2 regions of the Roseovarius sp. B08 genome follow, and region 1 is predicted to be linked to the other one. Evidence: riboswitches for the same ligand, from Rfam matches in the RefSeq annotation. Region 1 holds a riboswitch; the other holds the start of a gene.
The links. A riboswitch is a leader RNA that binds a small molecule or an ion and turns the genes downstream of it on or off. The one in region 1 is predicted to bind cobalamin.

Region 1 (6,373 bases):
AACCTGGGTCGAAGCCGACACCCGCGTGGCCCGGGCCGGTCTGCGCAACGCGATCCGCCAATGGCGCCGCCAGCACGGCGACAGCGCCCTGCTGAACGCTTGGGCGGTCGCTTTCGACCGCGGCGATGCGGATGCCGACCCGGAAAATCCGGGACACTGAAGGCTGGGATCTGTATGCATCGAAGCCTGTAAGCAATGCAAGACACCGGATGACCCCGCCGCCACCGTCCATTTCTGTCAGAACTGCGGCCCCTTGGACCTTGCGCCCCTGCACGAGGAACTGGCGGCCTCAGGCCTGTCAGACGCGGTGAGTATCGTCGAACGCGGGTGCATGAACGGCTGCGCCAGCCCGGTTTCAATGGCCATGCAGGGCCCGGGCCGGGCCACCTATTTCTTCAACGGGGTCGACCCGGTGAAGGACGCTGCGGATATCGTCGCAACCTTGCGCGCCTACCTCGCCGCCCCGGACGGTTGGATCGAGGACGCCCAGCCCTGCGGCAGGCTTCGGTTCTGTCTGGTGGGCCGCGTCCCCGCGCTCAGTTGCCAAGCGTGACGGTCTGCGCAACCGGAGCACCGTCCACGGCCAAAGGCCGATGGTCGTTGCTGTTCAACGCCACCTCCAGTTCCACCTCGCCTTCGGGCAGGGTGTCCAGATGCACCCAGGGACCATAGACCCGGGCCAGCTTGACGCCGTTGGCATAGACATGGGCATGTCCTTCGCCCGGAACATGGTCGCGGCTGGCATTTTCCGGCGAGAACCGAAAATTCTCGGTCATGATATGCAGGTTCCAGCCGGCAGACGGATCAGGCGTCACCTCGATCTCCAGCTTTGGCGCATCGGCGCCCGCCGGAACCGACAACATGTCGCCGTGGTCGTGCATGGCCGCCCCGGCGTGCTGCTCATGACCGCCATGATGGGCCGGGTCGCCATGATCATGACCGTCAAGGGCGACACCGTTCGCCGCGGCGACCGTAAACCCGATGCCCCCGCCGAAAACGAGGCCGATCAGAAGCATTGGAATGGAACGGTCCATTGGCGAATCCGACCTCAGGCTTGAAAAGAAAGCGGGCGCGCACGGCACGCGCCCGGGATATGATATGCCGGTGTCAGACGGTCTGCGCCTGGCCCGTCGCTTCGCTTTCGCGCGACCAGAAGAAACCCGCGAAAGCCCCCAGCATGACCCAGGCCGCCAATCCGATCCCAAGTGCGCGCGACGCGAACAGGGCGCCGATCTCGGTCGGAACGGGCCCGGTAAAGACCTCGGGCTCGGGCGCACCGATGACATGCGGCGCCAGCAACAGCACCACGGCGGCACCCCACCCGGCCCAGCTCCGGCTGAACGCGATCAGCCACATGGCGATCGCTGCCGTCAGCACGGTCGCAAACCACCATATCTGGCGTTCGTAGACATCCGCCGCGGCCACGCCCGGAACCTCCGGCGCGAGGGTAAAGCCCGGCGCCAGGTGCACCGCCACGAACCCGGCAACACCCCAGACCAGGCCCGTCCGCGCGTTGATCGCCGCACCACGGGTCTCGGCCAGCGACATCAGCGCCACCAGGATCATCGCGTAACCGGAATAGATCAGCATCGTGAAGATGATGCTCAAACCATCCCGCACGGCATCGAAGCCAGGCAGCTCCGGCGTGGCCGAAACGGTCGAGTCGGTGCCGAAATGCACCAGATCACCGCCTTCATAAAGCTCGGCATGAAGCAGGACCGGCTGCACGAAAAAGAGCTGCAACAGGGCGATAATCAACCCTGCGGCAGCGCCAGCGAACAGGGCGCTGGTCAGCAGACGCGTGAACATCGGTTCAGTGGCAGGGGAAGCCGGTGGCGTGACGCACGTCATGCGCCGCGTCGTGAAGCGTCCCGGCCTGCACATGGCCTGCCACGAAGATCACACCAAGGCCCAGCGCGGCAATCGCGAACGCCGAAACCAGCGCAGAGGCGGATGTCGTCTGTGTGGCTGTTGCAGTCTCTACATTCATAATTCTACCTCTTTGCCTTCACACCCGAAGGCCTTGTGGTTTCAGTCGCGATCAGCAGGTCTCCTGGCTTGCGGGTCTTCATCGTCTGGCTGGCCTTCCCGGATTGCTCCAGTGACGTATTCAGCCTGATTCGCCGCCTACAGTTGCGGGGACAGCCACGGAATTGCCGAATGTTTTCCGGCGCACCGCGTTCCCTGTTCTCCATCCCGTGCGGAAATGGAACCGATCATTCCCGTTAGTCTAGCAAGCATTGCGACCTGTCAACAATACAACGCATAACAATAAGCGAATCTCGAACCCAGCGACCGAACCGCAAGGCCAGGGTTCCCGCCGGCCCCGGGCACCCAATCTGCGTCATGCTTGCAAAGTCCCGCCCCACTCTGACATAGACATGACAACCGCCGCGCCGGAAGCCAAAGCAAAGCCGCTTGCCGACGCTTTTCACACGATATCGCCCTCCGAAAGGGTCGCCCGAAACTCGCCGCATCTATCGCAGAGGCCCCTCATGGCGGATCAACCCAGGCCAAGCCCGGCACGCATCTTTTCCTCGCAGGAAAGGCAGAGCCTCTATGACATCATCGCCGCGCGCCGCGACGTGCGGAACGAGTTCCTGCCCGACCCGATCGACGAGGACGCCCTGCGCCGGGTTCTCGAAGCGGCCCATGCCGCGCCGTCCGTCGGCTTCATGCAGCCGTGGAACTTCCTGCTGATCCGCGACCCCGAGCGCCGGGCCGAGGTGCAGCGCGTCTTCAGCCGCGCCAACGAGGAAGCCGCCGCCATGTTTTCTGACGACCGGCAGTCCACCTACCGGTCGCTGAAGCTGGAAGGAATCACCAAGGCGCCGCTCAATATCGTGGTCACGTGCGACCGCACTCGCGGCGGCAAGGTGGTCCTGGGCCGGACGCATAACCGCGACATGGACCTCTATTCGACCGTCTGCGCGGTGCAGAACCTCTGGCTCGCGGCCCGCGCCGAAGGGATCGGCGTCGGATGGGTCAGCATTTTCGATCACCGCGAAATCGCCGCCCTGCTCGGCATCCCCGAGCATGTCGAGCTGGTGGCCTATCTCTGCGTGGGGTATGTCGATCAGCTCTACGACCAGCCCGAACTGGCAGCCAAGGGGTGGCGGCAGCGGATTTCGCTCGATGACCTGATCATGCACGAGGGCTGGCAGGACTGACAGCCCGGCCAAAGGGCCGTCAAAGGCACGCCAGCGCCACCCAGATCGCGGTTTCCGAGACCAGTTGCACAGCCCCCAGAACGTCGCCGGTCTGCCCGCCGATCTTGCGCCACGCCAGCCAGCCGATGGTAAAAGTCACCAGCGCACAGCCCAGCAGCGCCCAGGGCGAAACCACCAGCGCCACGACTGCCACAACCGCCAGAACCCCGCGCGCGGCCTTGCTGCGCCCCGCCGCGCTGCGCCCCAGACCATCCGCGCGGGCCGGCGCCAGGCTCTCCTGCACCGCCACCATGGCTGCGCGGCTCAGCATGGCCGCGCCGACGAACGCCCAACAGCCGGGATCGGCGTCCGCCACCGACACCGCCCACAGGGCCGCGATCACCCCCACTGCAACCACGCCGTAACTGCCGATGCGGCTGTCGCGCATGATCTCCAGCGCGTGCGCCTTGTCGCGCCCGCCGCCATGCCCATCGGCAAAATCCGCCAGCCCGTCAAAATGCAGCGCCCCGGTGACAAGCGCCAGTCCTCCCAACGCCAGGAGGGCCGAAATCTGCTCGGACGCGCCGACCACCTCCGCCAGACTGAAAATCAGCCACGTCACGGCGCCGACAAGCGCCCCCACCGGCACGAACGCCCACCGCGCGGCCAGCATCGTCGGCGGGTCGTCACCGATCCGCCCCGCCGGAAGCCGGGTCAGCAGCATCACCGCCAGTTGAAGCTCGGCAACGCGCGCACGCAGGGTCATTGACCGGACACCCCGGCCTCGGCAAAGGTCGCCATCCCGTCGTGACAGGCCAGCGCCGCGCGCAACACGCCCAGCGCGATCGCCGCGCCCGACCCTTCGCCCAGCGCCATGTCCAGCGACAGGATCGGCCGCATTCCCAGTTCCGACAATAGCCGCGCATGGCCCGGCTCACGGCTGACATGCCCGACAAGGCAATGGTCCAGGAACCGCCGGTCGGCGGCAAAAAGCGGCACGGTCGCGGCCGTGCAGATGAACCCGTCAAGGATGACCGGAATGCCCCGCGCCCGCGCTTCCAGCACGGCGCCGCAGATCGCCGCCTGCTCGCGCCCGCCAAGCCGGGCAAGGATGTCCAGCCCGCCGGCATCCAAATGACGCGCGCAGGCGCGTGTCACCACGTCGATCTTGCGGATGACCCCGGCGTCATCCGATCCCGTCCCCTTGCCGACCCAATGCGCCGCGTCTCCGCCGAAGGCGCCCCTGGCCATTGCGGCGGCAATGGTCGAGTTTCCGATGCCCATTTCGCCGAGGATCAGAACGCTGACCCCAGGATCGACGGCCGCAGCCCCTCGGCGCATGGCGTCCAGCGTTTCGGCTTCCGACATGGCCGGCCCGGCGGTGATATCCGCGGTCGGCCGGTCCAGCTCCAGCGCAATCACCGACAGATCGGCCCCGTTCGCCCGGCACAACTGGTTGATCGCCGCGCCGCCATGCTCGAAATTCGCCACCATCTGCGCCGTCACGTCCTGCGGGAACGGGTTGACCCCTGCGCGCAGACGCCGTGATTGCCGGCAAAGACCAGGGCCTGCGCGCTGGCGATGGCGGGCCGTTCCGTGCCTTGCCACCCCGCCATGAAGATCGCCAGCTCCTCCAGCCGCCCCAAGGCGCCCGGCGGCTTGGTCAGGCTGTTCTGACGCGCCAGCGCCGCCTCGGCGGCGTCGGTATCGGATACGGGCAAAGACCCGGCGAGTCCCGCAACTTGATCCAGCGACGAGACGTCAGAAAGAATGGTCATTCGGCTTCACCTTCATCGGATAGCCCGCCACGGTCAGCCACACCTCGTCACAGGCGGCGGCAACGGATTGGTTCACATGCCCCGCCGCATCGCGGAACAGCCGGGCCATTTTGTTTTCCGGCACGATCCCCTGCCCCACCTCGTTGGTGACAAGGATCACCGGCGCGGCCTGTCCCGCCAGAGTCTCGACCAACCTGGCGGTCTCGGCCCGCCAGTCACTGTCATCCAGGATAAGGTTCGTCAGCCACAGCGTCAGGCAATCGACCAAGCGCGGCAGCGTGCCATCGGTATCCCGCAGCGCCCCGGCCAGATCGGTCGGCGCATGCACATCCTCCCACGCCGCGCCGCGCCGCGCCTTGTGTTTCGCCACCCGGTCGGCCATCTCGTCGTCGCCGGCGTGCAGACGCGCGGTGGCGACATAAATCGCCCGGCCGGCGGGCTGCAAAGCCATCCGCTCGGCCAGTGCGGACTTGCCCGAACGCGCGCCCCCGGTGATGAGTATCGACTTTTTCATTGCAGCGTGGGAAAGCACTTTTCGAGAAAAAAGAAAGCTGAAAGGCGACATCCTGGAACCCGTTGCGCCCCCCCGGCCAGAGCTTGTCCTGATCCGTCACGCCCCCGTGGCCGATCCCGGCCGCCTCTATGGCCGAACCGATGTCGCGGCCATCCTCGACGACACCGCGGTCGCGGCGCTCAGACGGCGGCTGACCTCCGTCACGCGGGTCATCAGCAGCCCGGCGCAACGCTGCCGCCAGACCGCCGAAGCGATTTTCGGACCCTTCGAGCAGGACGCGCGCCTTTGGGAGCAGGATTTCGGCACGCATGACGGCCTCGGCCTGGATCAGCTACCCGACATCGGCGTTCTGGACAGCGCGGCCCTGGCAGCGCACCGATCGCCACGCGGCGAGAGTTTCAACGACCTCTGCGCGCGCGTGATCCCCGCCCTGATCGAGCATGGGCGCCATGCCGCCGCGCACGGTCCGGTAGCGCTGGTCGTTCATGCCGGCGTGATCCGCGCCGCGCTCGGCTTCGTGACCGGGCACGCCCCCGGCGGGCTGGCATTCGAGGTGGCGCACCTGTCGGTAACGCGCCTGCGCTGTGGCCCGGACGGCCCGCTCTCGGTGATCGAGGTCAACCGCACATGAACAATGTCACGGTCTTCGGCCATTTCGGGGAATGGATTCAAGGGCGGCTCGGTCCTTCGGGGCCGGTGGCCCTGATCACCCTGGCCTGTTCCCCGTTGCGTGTCACGGCCCCGTCCGGGGAGGCCCTGCCGTTCACCGCAGACCAACTGGCCCGCTTTGCCGCCGCCCTCGGGCTGGACACCCTCCCCGGCGCGAGCCGCAATTTCGCGCTCGGCATCGGGGCAGGCGGATCGACGGCAACGCTGGTGGCCACCGCAAGGGCAGCGGGCTATGACGGCACGCCGGAACGGCTGGCCAGGGC
Region 2 (6,373 bases), 1.9 Mb from region 1:
CAGCAGCGCCCCGAAGGCCACGATATCATAGCGGTAGCGCCCCCAGAGCAGGAGCGCGAAGACGCCGCCGAAGAGGGTGAAGAGGATGATCTGGTCCTGGGTCATGAGCGCTGCCTGTCTTGTGCGGCGGCGCGGGCCGCGCCTTGTGCCGGACAGCGTACCGTCAAGACGTCGGCGCGCAACAGGCGATTGGCGGGATTGCACAGGGGCCTGCGCCTGATTTATAGAGGCGTGAACTTCACGAATGTCATCGGAGGCATGTCATGGCCGGCCACTCAAAATGGGCCAATATCCAGCACCGCAAGGGCCGTCAGGATGCCCAGCGGGCGAAGCTCTTTTCCAAGCTGTCGAAAGAGATCACGATCGCCGCCAAGATGGGCGATCCGGACCCCGACAAGAACCCGCGTTTGCGGCTGGCGGTCAAGCAGGCCAAGTCGCAGTCGATGCCCAACGACAATATCGACCGGGCGATCAAGAAATCGGTCGCGGGCGAGGGCGAGGATTACGAGGAAATCCGGTACGAGGGCTATGGGCCCAACGGCGTGGCGGTGATCGTCGAGGCGATGACCGACAACCGCAACCGGACCGCCAGCACGGTGCGTTCGACCTTTACCAAGCATGGCGGGAACCTGGGTGAGACGGGCTCTGTCGGGTTCATGTTCGAGCGCAAGGGGCAGGTGACCTACCCTCCGGATGCGGGTGACGGCGACACGGTGATGATGGCCGCGATCGAGGCCGGGGCCGAGGACGTGGAATCGGGCGAGGACGGGCATGTGATCTGGTGTGCGGACACGGACCTGAACGATGTCTCGACCGCGCTGGAGGCGGAGCTGGGCGAGAGCGAGGAGACCAAGCTGGCCTGGCGTCCGACGACCACGACCGAACTCGACCTGGAAGGCATGCAGAAGCTGATGAAGCTGATCGACGCGCTGGAAGACGATGACGACGTGCAGAACGTCACGACGAATTTCGAGGCCAGCGACGCGGTGATGGACCAGCTTGCGGCGGAGTGATCCGTTCACAGGACCGGCTTTGAGCGGCGCCCGTTGCGGGCGCCGCTTTTCGTTCGGGGGGAGGTCGGGCTGTGATGCGCAACATCGTGGACCTTTGTGCCGCGGTGCGGCATCCTGTGCTCAGCCACAGGAGATACACATGCAGATCGACCATGAAGACGAAGAGAGCAAGGGGCGCTACGTGACCCGGATCGACGATGGACCGGAGGCCGAACTGACCTATTCCAAGCTTGGGAGCAACGCCATCATCATCGACCACACCGGCGTGCCGGAGGCCTATCGCGGCCAGGGGGTGGGAGTGGCGCTGGTGACACGGGCGGTGGAGGATGCCCGTGCGGCGGGCAAGAAGATAACGCCGCTTTGTCCCTTTGCCGCGGCGCAGTTTCGCAGACATCCCGAGTGGGCGGACGTTTTGGCCTGAGGCAGATGTCGGCGCCGGGACGTTCAAGGTCGCAATCGCGGGTTGCGTCAGCGTTCGGTTGGCGGCACATTGAGACTCCCGAAGGTGCCGCGCAGGTCGCGGAGAATTGGGAAGCCGGTGCAAGTCCGGCGCTGCCCCCGCAACGGTAAGGATGGGGGATACCGCAGATGGCCACTGGGGCGCGACGCCCCGGGAAGGCGCGCGTATCCGCACCCCCGCCAAGCCCGGAAACCAGCCTTTGGGTATGACGTCGAACCGCGGGGGGGCGGTGCGGGCGGTGGACCGGGAAAGACCGGTCCTCGCACGGCTTTCCTTCGCCCCATGCCGGCCCGGGGTGTGGCCGGAGGAAGAGCAGAAAAGATGAGCCTGACACCGATCATGGATGGACTGGAACGCAGCGGTGCCACGGGCGCCGAGGCCGAGGCAATTGCGCGGCTGGGGTTTCTGGAATGGGTATTTGCCTATCCGGGTGCCGTGACAGCCCGGGTGGTGCACGAGGCCTTGTCCGAGCCGGCCGTGCAAAACGCCGGCAGCGCGGCGGCGCGTGCGTTCGTGGATGTGCTGGAAGAGGCGGGGCAGGCCGCGCCGATGACCCGCTGGCGGCGCGGGCGGGCGGGCCGAATGGTGCACTGACATCACCAGACCGGCTGGCTCTGCGGCTTGGCGAGGCAGGGCTTGTCCGGGGCGAAGGCGGTTAACGACCGGCGATGTGGAGGATCGTGTTGGGGGAAAGAAAAAACGGCGACGCCAGGGAGGAGGAGAGGCGCCGCCGTTCTTTACGTCGGGTCCCAGGGAGGAGGAAGGGACCGTTCGTTCAGTAGGGCTCGTATCGAGCCCGGGTATTGCCGGGACCGCACAAGGGAGGAGAGGCGGTATCCCGAACAGGTACCAAACGGGAGGAGCGGCACCTGATTGTTTTAGCGAGCGTTTGGCGCGGTGGCCGTCTCGTTCGCTGTTGGGTTAAAGATAGCGATATGCTGCGCCTGCACAATGGATTTTGCTGCAATGCAGCTATGCAGGAAGCGCATAGAGGAATAGTATAATTTTTACTTTTATTTTCATCTGTTTGATGGATTTTTGTGCGGGTTTGAGACGGGGGTTGTGCCCGCGTTCAAAAATGCCACTTTCGGTGTCGAGAATGCATGGAGACCGGGCATGACAGAAATACTCGACAATGTGCGTACGCAGCTGGAACGGCTGGAACTTCCGGACGGTGGCAATGTCATATCCCGTGACATGGTGCGTGCGATGCGCATTGAAAACGGCGAAGTGCGATTCGTGCTGGAGGCGCCGAGTGCCGAAATGGCCCGCCAGATGGAGCCGCTGAGGGCCGCCGCCGAGCGCGCGGCGCTTTCCGTCGAGGGGGTGCGTTCGGCTCAGGTTGCGCTGACGGCGGAGGCGGCCGAGGCCCCCGCGCCCACGCTGAAGGTCGGGCGGCATCCCGAAGGCGGCAGCGCCTCGATCCGGCCGGGCGGGGTAAAGTCGATTCTTGCGGTGGCGTCCGGCAAGGGGGGCGTGGGCAAGTCGACCATGGCGTCGAACCTAGCGGTGGCGTTGGCGCGGGCGGGGCGGCGCGTGGGCCTGCTCGACGCCGATATTCACGGGCCGAGCCTGCCAAGGATGATGGGCGTGACCGAGCGGGCCAGCAGCCCGGACGGCAAGATCCTGACACCTCTGGAGGCGCATGGCGTCAAGATGATGTCCATCGGGCTGATGATCGAGGAGGACCGCGCCGTTGTCTGGCGGGGACCGATGCTCATGGGCGCGCTGCAACAGATGATGAGCCAGGTGGACTGGGGTGATCTGGACGTGCTGCTGGTGGATCTGCCGCCGGGGACGGGGGACGTGCAACTGACCCTGTGCCAGAGGGCGGCGCCCACCGGCGCGCTGGTGGTGTCGACGCCGCAGGATGTGGCGCTTCTGGATGCGCGCAAGGCGATCGACATGTTCAACACGCTTAAGACGCCGGTGCTTGGCCTGATCGAGAACATGTCGATGTTCCACTGCCCGCAATGCGGGTACGAGGCGGCGATCTTTGGCCATGGTGGCGTGGCGCAGGAGGCCGAACGGCTGGGCCTGCCCCTGTTGGGCGCCTTGCCGATAGATCTGGAAACCCGGTTGGGCGGCGACGCGGGCCGGCCTGTCGCGCTGGGGGACGGTGCGGTGGCGGAGGCCTATGCGCGGCTTGCGGACAGGCTGGTGCAGGGCGGGATGGCGTAGCGCCTTTCGTTCATGGGACATGCCGGGAATGGTGGGTGTTACCCACCTTACCTGCGTTGCGCCCGCAGCCCCACCGTCACGGTGTCCTGATCCTCCATTAACCCCTCGTTGATATTTCCCTGAGCCCGGGTGCGGTCCGTTTCGCGCCTATGGCTGGCAATCACGTGACGCCTGGGGGACGGCCCCCGGCGCGGAAAGGGAAATTCATGAACAAGGCAATTACCGATGGCATCGTCTTCATGCCGCCGGCCTTCGCGAACGGGCTTGATGTCTGGTCGAGCGAGAACGGCACGCCGGGGTCGGACACATATGATGGCGCCGCCAATGCCGCCTTCGTCCCCGCCGACCAGGATTTCGGCGGCGCGCTGGAGGTCCAGAAGGTCCAGGGCACGCAGAGGCTGCGCTACATGGGCGAGACGCCGATCCTGCCCGGCTGTTACCTGCAGATCACCGCGCGGGTGAAGGCGGTGTCCGGCAACCTGCCCAACGTGCGGATCGCCGGCTGGGCCGGGGGCGCGGGAGGTGCCCACGTGACAGGCCTGACCGAAGTGGGGCCGAGTGTTGCGCTGACGACCTATGGCGAGGTGGTCGAGGTCACGGCCGTCGTCGGCAGCGGTGAGCGTGGCGGCGTCGACATGGTCTGGGGAACCGGGCCGCTTTACGGGCATTTCGGCATCGACCTGACCGGGCCGAATGGCGGTGTGGTGCGCATCGACGATATCCGCATCGAGGATGCGACGAATTTTTTCCTGCGCGACATCGTCGGCATGGTCGATGTGCGCGATTACGGCGCGCTTGGCGATGGCAGCACCAATGATCTGCCGGCCTTCGAGGCGGCAGACGCTGCAGCCAACGGGCGCACGGTGCTCGTGCCGGCGGGCACCTACTATCTTGCCGACAGCCTGACCATGCAGAGCAAGGTCAGCTTCGAGGGGGAAGTGACCATGCCCGTCGACAAGATCTTCGAACTGGTCAACGATTTCGACTTTTCCAAGTATGTCGATGCGTTCGGTGGCGATACCGAGATGGCGTTCAAGAAAGCCTATCAGGCGCTGCTGAACAACCCGGGACATGTAGAGCTGGACATGAAAGGGCGCAAGGTGGCCCTGCGCGAACCCGTGGACATGCAGGCCGCCGTGCCGAACCGCACAACCTACAAGACGCGGCACCTGATCAAGAACGCGCAGTTCTCGGTGTTTCCGGGGCCGAACTGGGACACGGATACCGTCACCTCGCAGGCCACGTACAGCGCCGGTGACAACAAGCGGCTGACCAGCGTGGCCAACGTGGCCAACATCCAGGTGGGGTCCCTGGTGACCGGCAACGGGGTGGGGCGCGAGGTTTACGTGCGTGCCAAGAACGTGGGCGCCCAGACCGTGACGCTGAGCCAGCCGCTTTACGATGCGGAAGGCACGCAGAACTACACCTTCAGGCGCTTCAAATACATGTGGGATTTCAGCGGCTTCGACCAGATTTCCAAATTCGCGGTGTCCAATATCGAATTCCAGTGCGGCGGCGATTGCAGTGCCGTGCTGCTGCCGCCCGCAGGATAGGCGATCCATTTCCGGGATTGCTTTTTCACCCAGCCGCGCGACCGGGGCATCACCAGCCACGGCGAGGGGGACCAGGGCATGATGATCGACCGCTGCCAGTTTCTGTCGCGGGAAAGCCCGCTGCTGGTGCCGGACCGAACCACGATCGGCGTCAATTGCAACGGCAACGACATCAAGATCCGCAACTGCCGCTGCAACTTCTTCCGGCATTTCGCGATCCTTGCCGGTTCGTCCAGCGTGATCATCGGCAACCACTGCTTCCAGGGTGACAGCGCCGATCCGGGTCCGCGCAGCGCGATCTTCGTTTTGGCGCGGACGAACAACCGGGGCACGTTGACCGGCAACTATATCTGCGACGGGTCGATCGAGTGGACCAACGAATATGACGAGGCGCCTGATTTCTCGAGCGAGTTCTCGTTCAGCGCGCTGTCGATCACCAGCAACGTGTTCCTGAGCCAGAGCACCGCGCCGTCGTTCAATTTCCTTTCGATCAAGCCCTATGGCCTCGGGCATTTCATCAACGGGCTGACGGTGACTGGCAACACGGTGCGGCTGATCGACGGGCCGATCGACCGGTTCGAGGGTATCGACACCAGCTTTGCGACGCTGAACTTCGAGCGGTTCCGCAATATCCGGTTCGAGAACAACGCCTATTTCAATGTCAATATCCAGGTGGAGAACCCGCTGGTGATGCAACACACCGAAGCCAGCGCACAGAAGACCTGGGTGGTGGCGCCGCATCCCAAGCTGCCATTCGAGGCCTGGGCCCAGACGGTCGAGGCGATCGTGCCCGAGGGGGCGATCCGAGATGCGGGCGGAACAGCCTACTTTGGCATTCCCTACTACGACGGCAAGGAAGGGCCGAACAAGGACCAGGTCAATCTGCGTTGGGAAAAAGCGGTCAGTGGAACGGTCACGATGCGGGTCCGGATCGACGATCTGATCTGACCTGCGGGCCATAAGCGTTTCGCGAAACGGCTCAGAACTGGTGCCAGATGCCGATCTTCAGCTTGAAATCATCGGCATCTGCCACCCCGGCGACCAGCCCGACCTCGACGTGATGGCCCGGGGCGATCCGGTGGACATAGGACGGCGCGAGCTTGGCGTAGGGATCGCTCTCGGTCGGAATGCCGGTTTGCAATTGCAGGATGATCTTGGCCCTAGGA

Region 2: linked by a shared signal. The riboswitch ahead of ACSQ76_RS08485 (hypothetical protein) and the one ahead of ACSQ76_RS18055 (CbtB domain-containing protein) in region 1 are both predicted to bind cobalamin.

Annotation. Positions count from the first base shown of each region.
Region 1 covers NZ_JBPRLW010000001.1:3,548,178-3,554,550, forward strand. The annotation lists gene ACSQ76_RS18035 (DUF6925 family protein) at 1-160, shown strand, start outside; gene ACSQ76_RS18040 (DUF1636 family protein) at 179-553, shown strand; gene ACSQ76_RS18045 (hypothetical protein) at 537-1,034, opposite strand; gene ACSQ76_RS18050 (CbtA family protein) at 1,108-1,809, opposite strand; gene ACSQ76_RS18055 (CbtB domain-containing protein) at 1,814-1,990, opposite strand; cobalamin riboswitch at 2,027-2,232, opposite strand; gene bluB (5,6-dimethylbenzimidazole synthase) at 2,496-3,170, shown strand; gene ACSQ76_RS18065 (adenosylcobinamide-GDP ribazoletransferase) at 3,190-3,915, opposite strand; partial or broken gene cobT (nicotinate-nucleotide--dimethylbenzimidazole phosphoribosyltransferase) at 3,912-4,927, opposite strand; gene cobU (bifunctional adenosylcobinamide kinase/adenosylcobinamide-phosphate guanylyltransferase) at 4,911-5,441, opposite strand; gene ACSQ76_RS18080 (histidine phosphatase family protein) at 5,422-6,072, shown strand; gene ACSQ76_RS18085 (hypothetical protein) at 6,069-6,373, shown strand, end outside.
Region 2 covers NZ_JBPRLW010000001.1:1,668,401-1,674,773, forward strand. The annotation lists gene ACSQ76_RS08470 (SLC13 family permease) at 1-105, opposite strand, end outside; gene ACSQ76_RS08475 (YebC/PmpR family DNA-binding transcriptional regulator) at 264-1,013, shown strand; gene ACSQ76_RS08480 (GNAT family N-acetyltransferase) at 1,153-1,434, shown strand; cobalamin riboswitch at 1,500-1,688, shown strand; gene ACSQ76_RS08485 (hypothetical protein) at 1,795-2,067, shown strand; gene ACSQ76_RS08490 (Mrp/NBP35 family ATP-binding protein) at 2,590-3,654, shown strand; gene ACSQ76_RS08495 (glycosyl hydrolase family 28-related protein) at 3,861-5,207, shown strand; gene ACSQ76_RS08500 (hypothetical protein) at 5,286-6,155, shown strand; gene ACSQ76_RS08505 (hypothetical protein) at 6,187-6,373, opposite strand, start outside.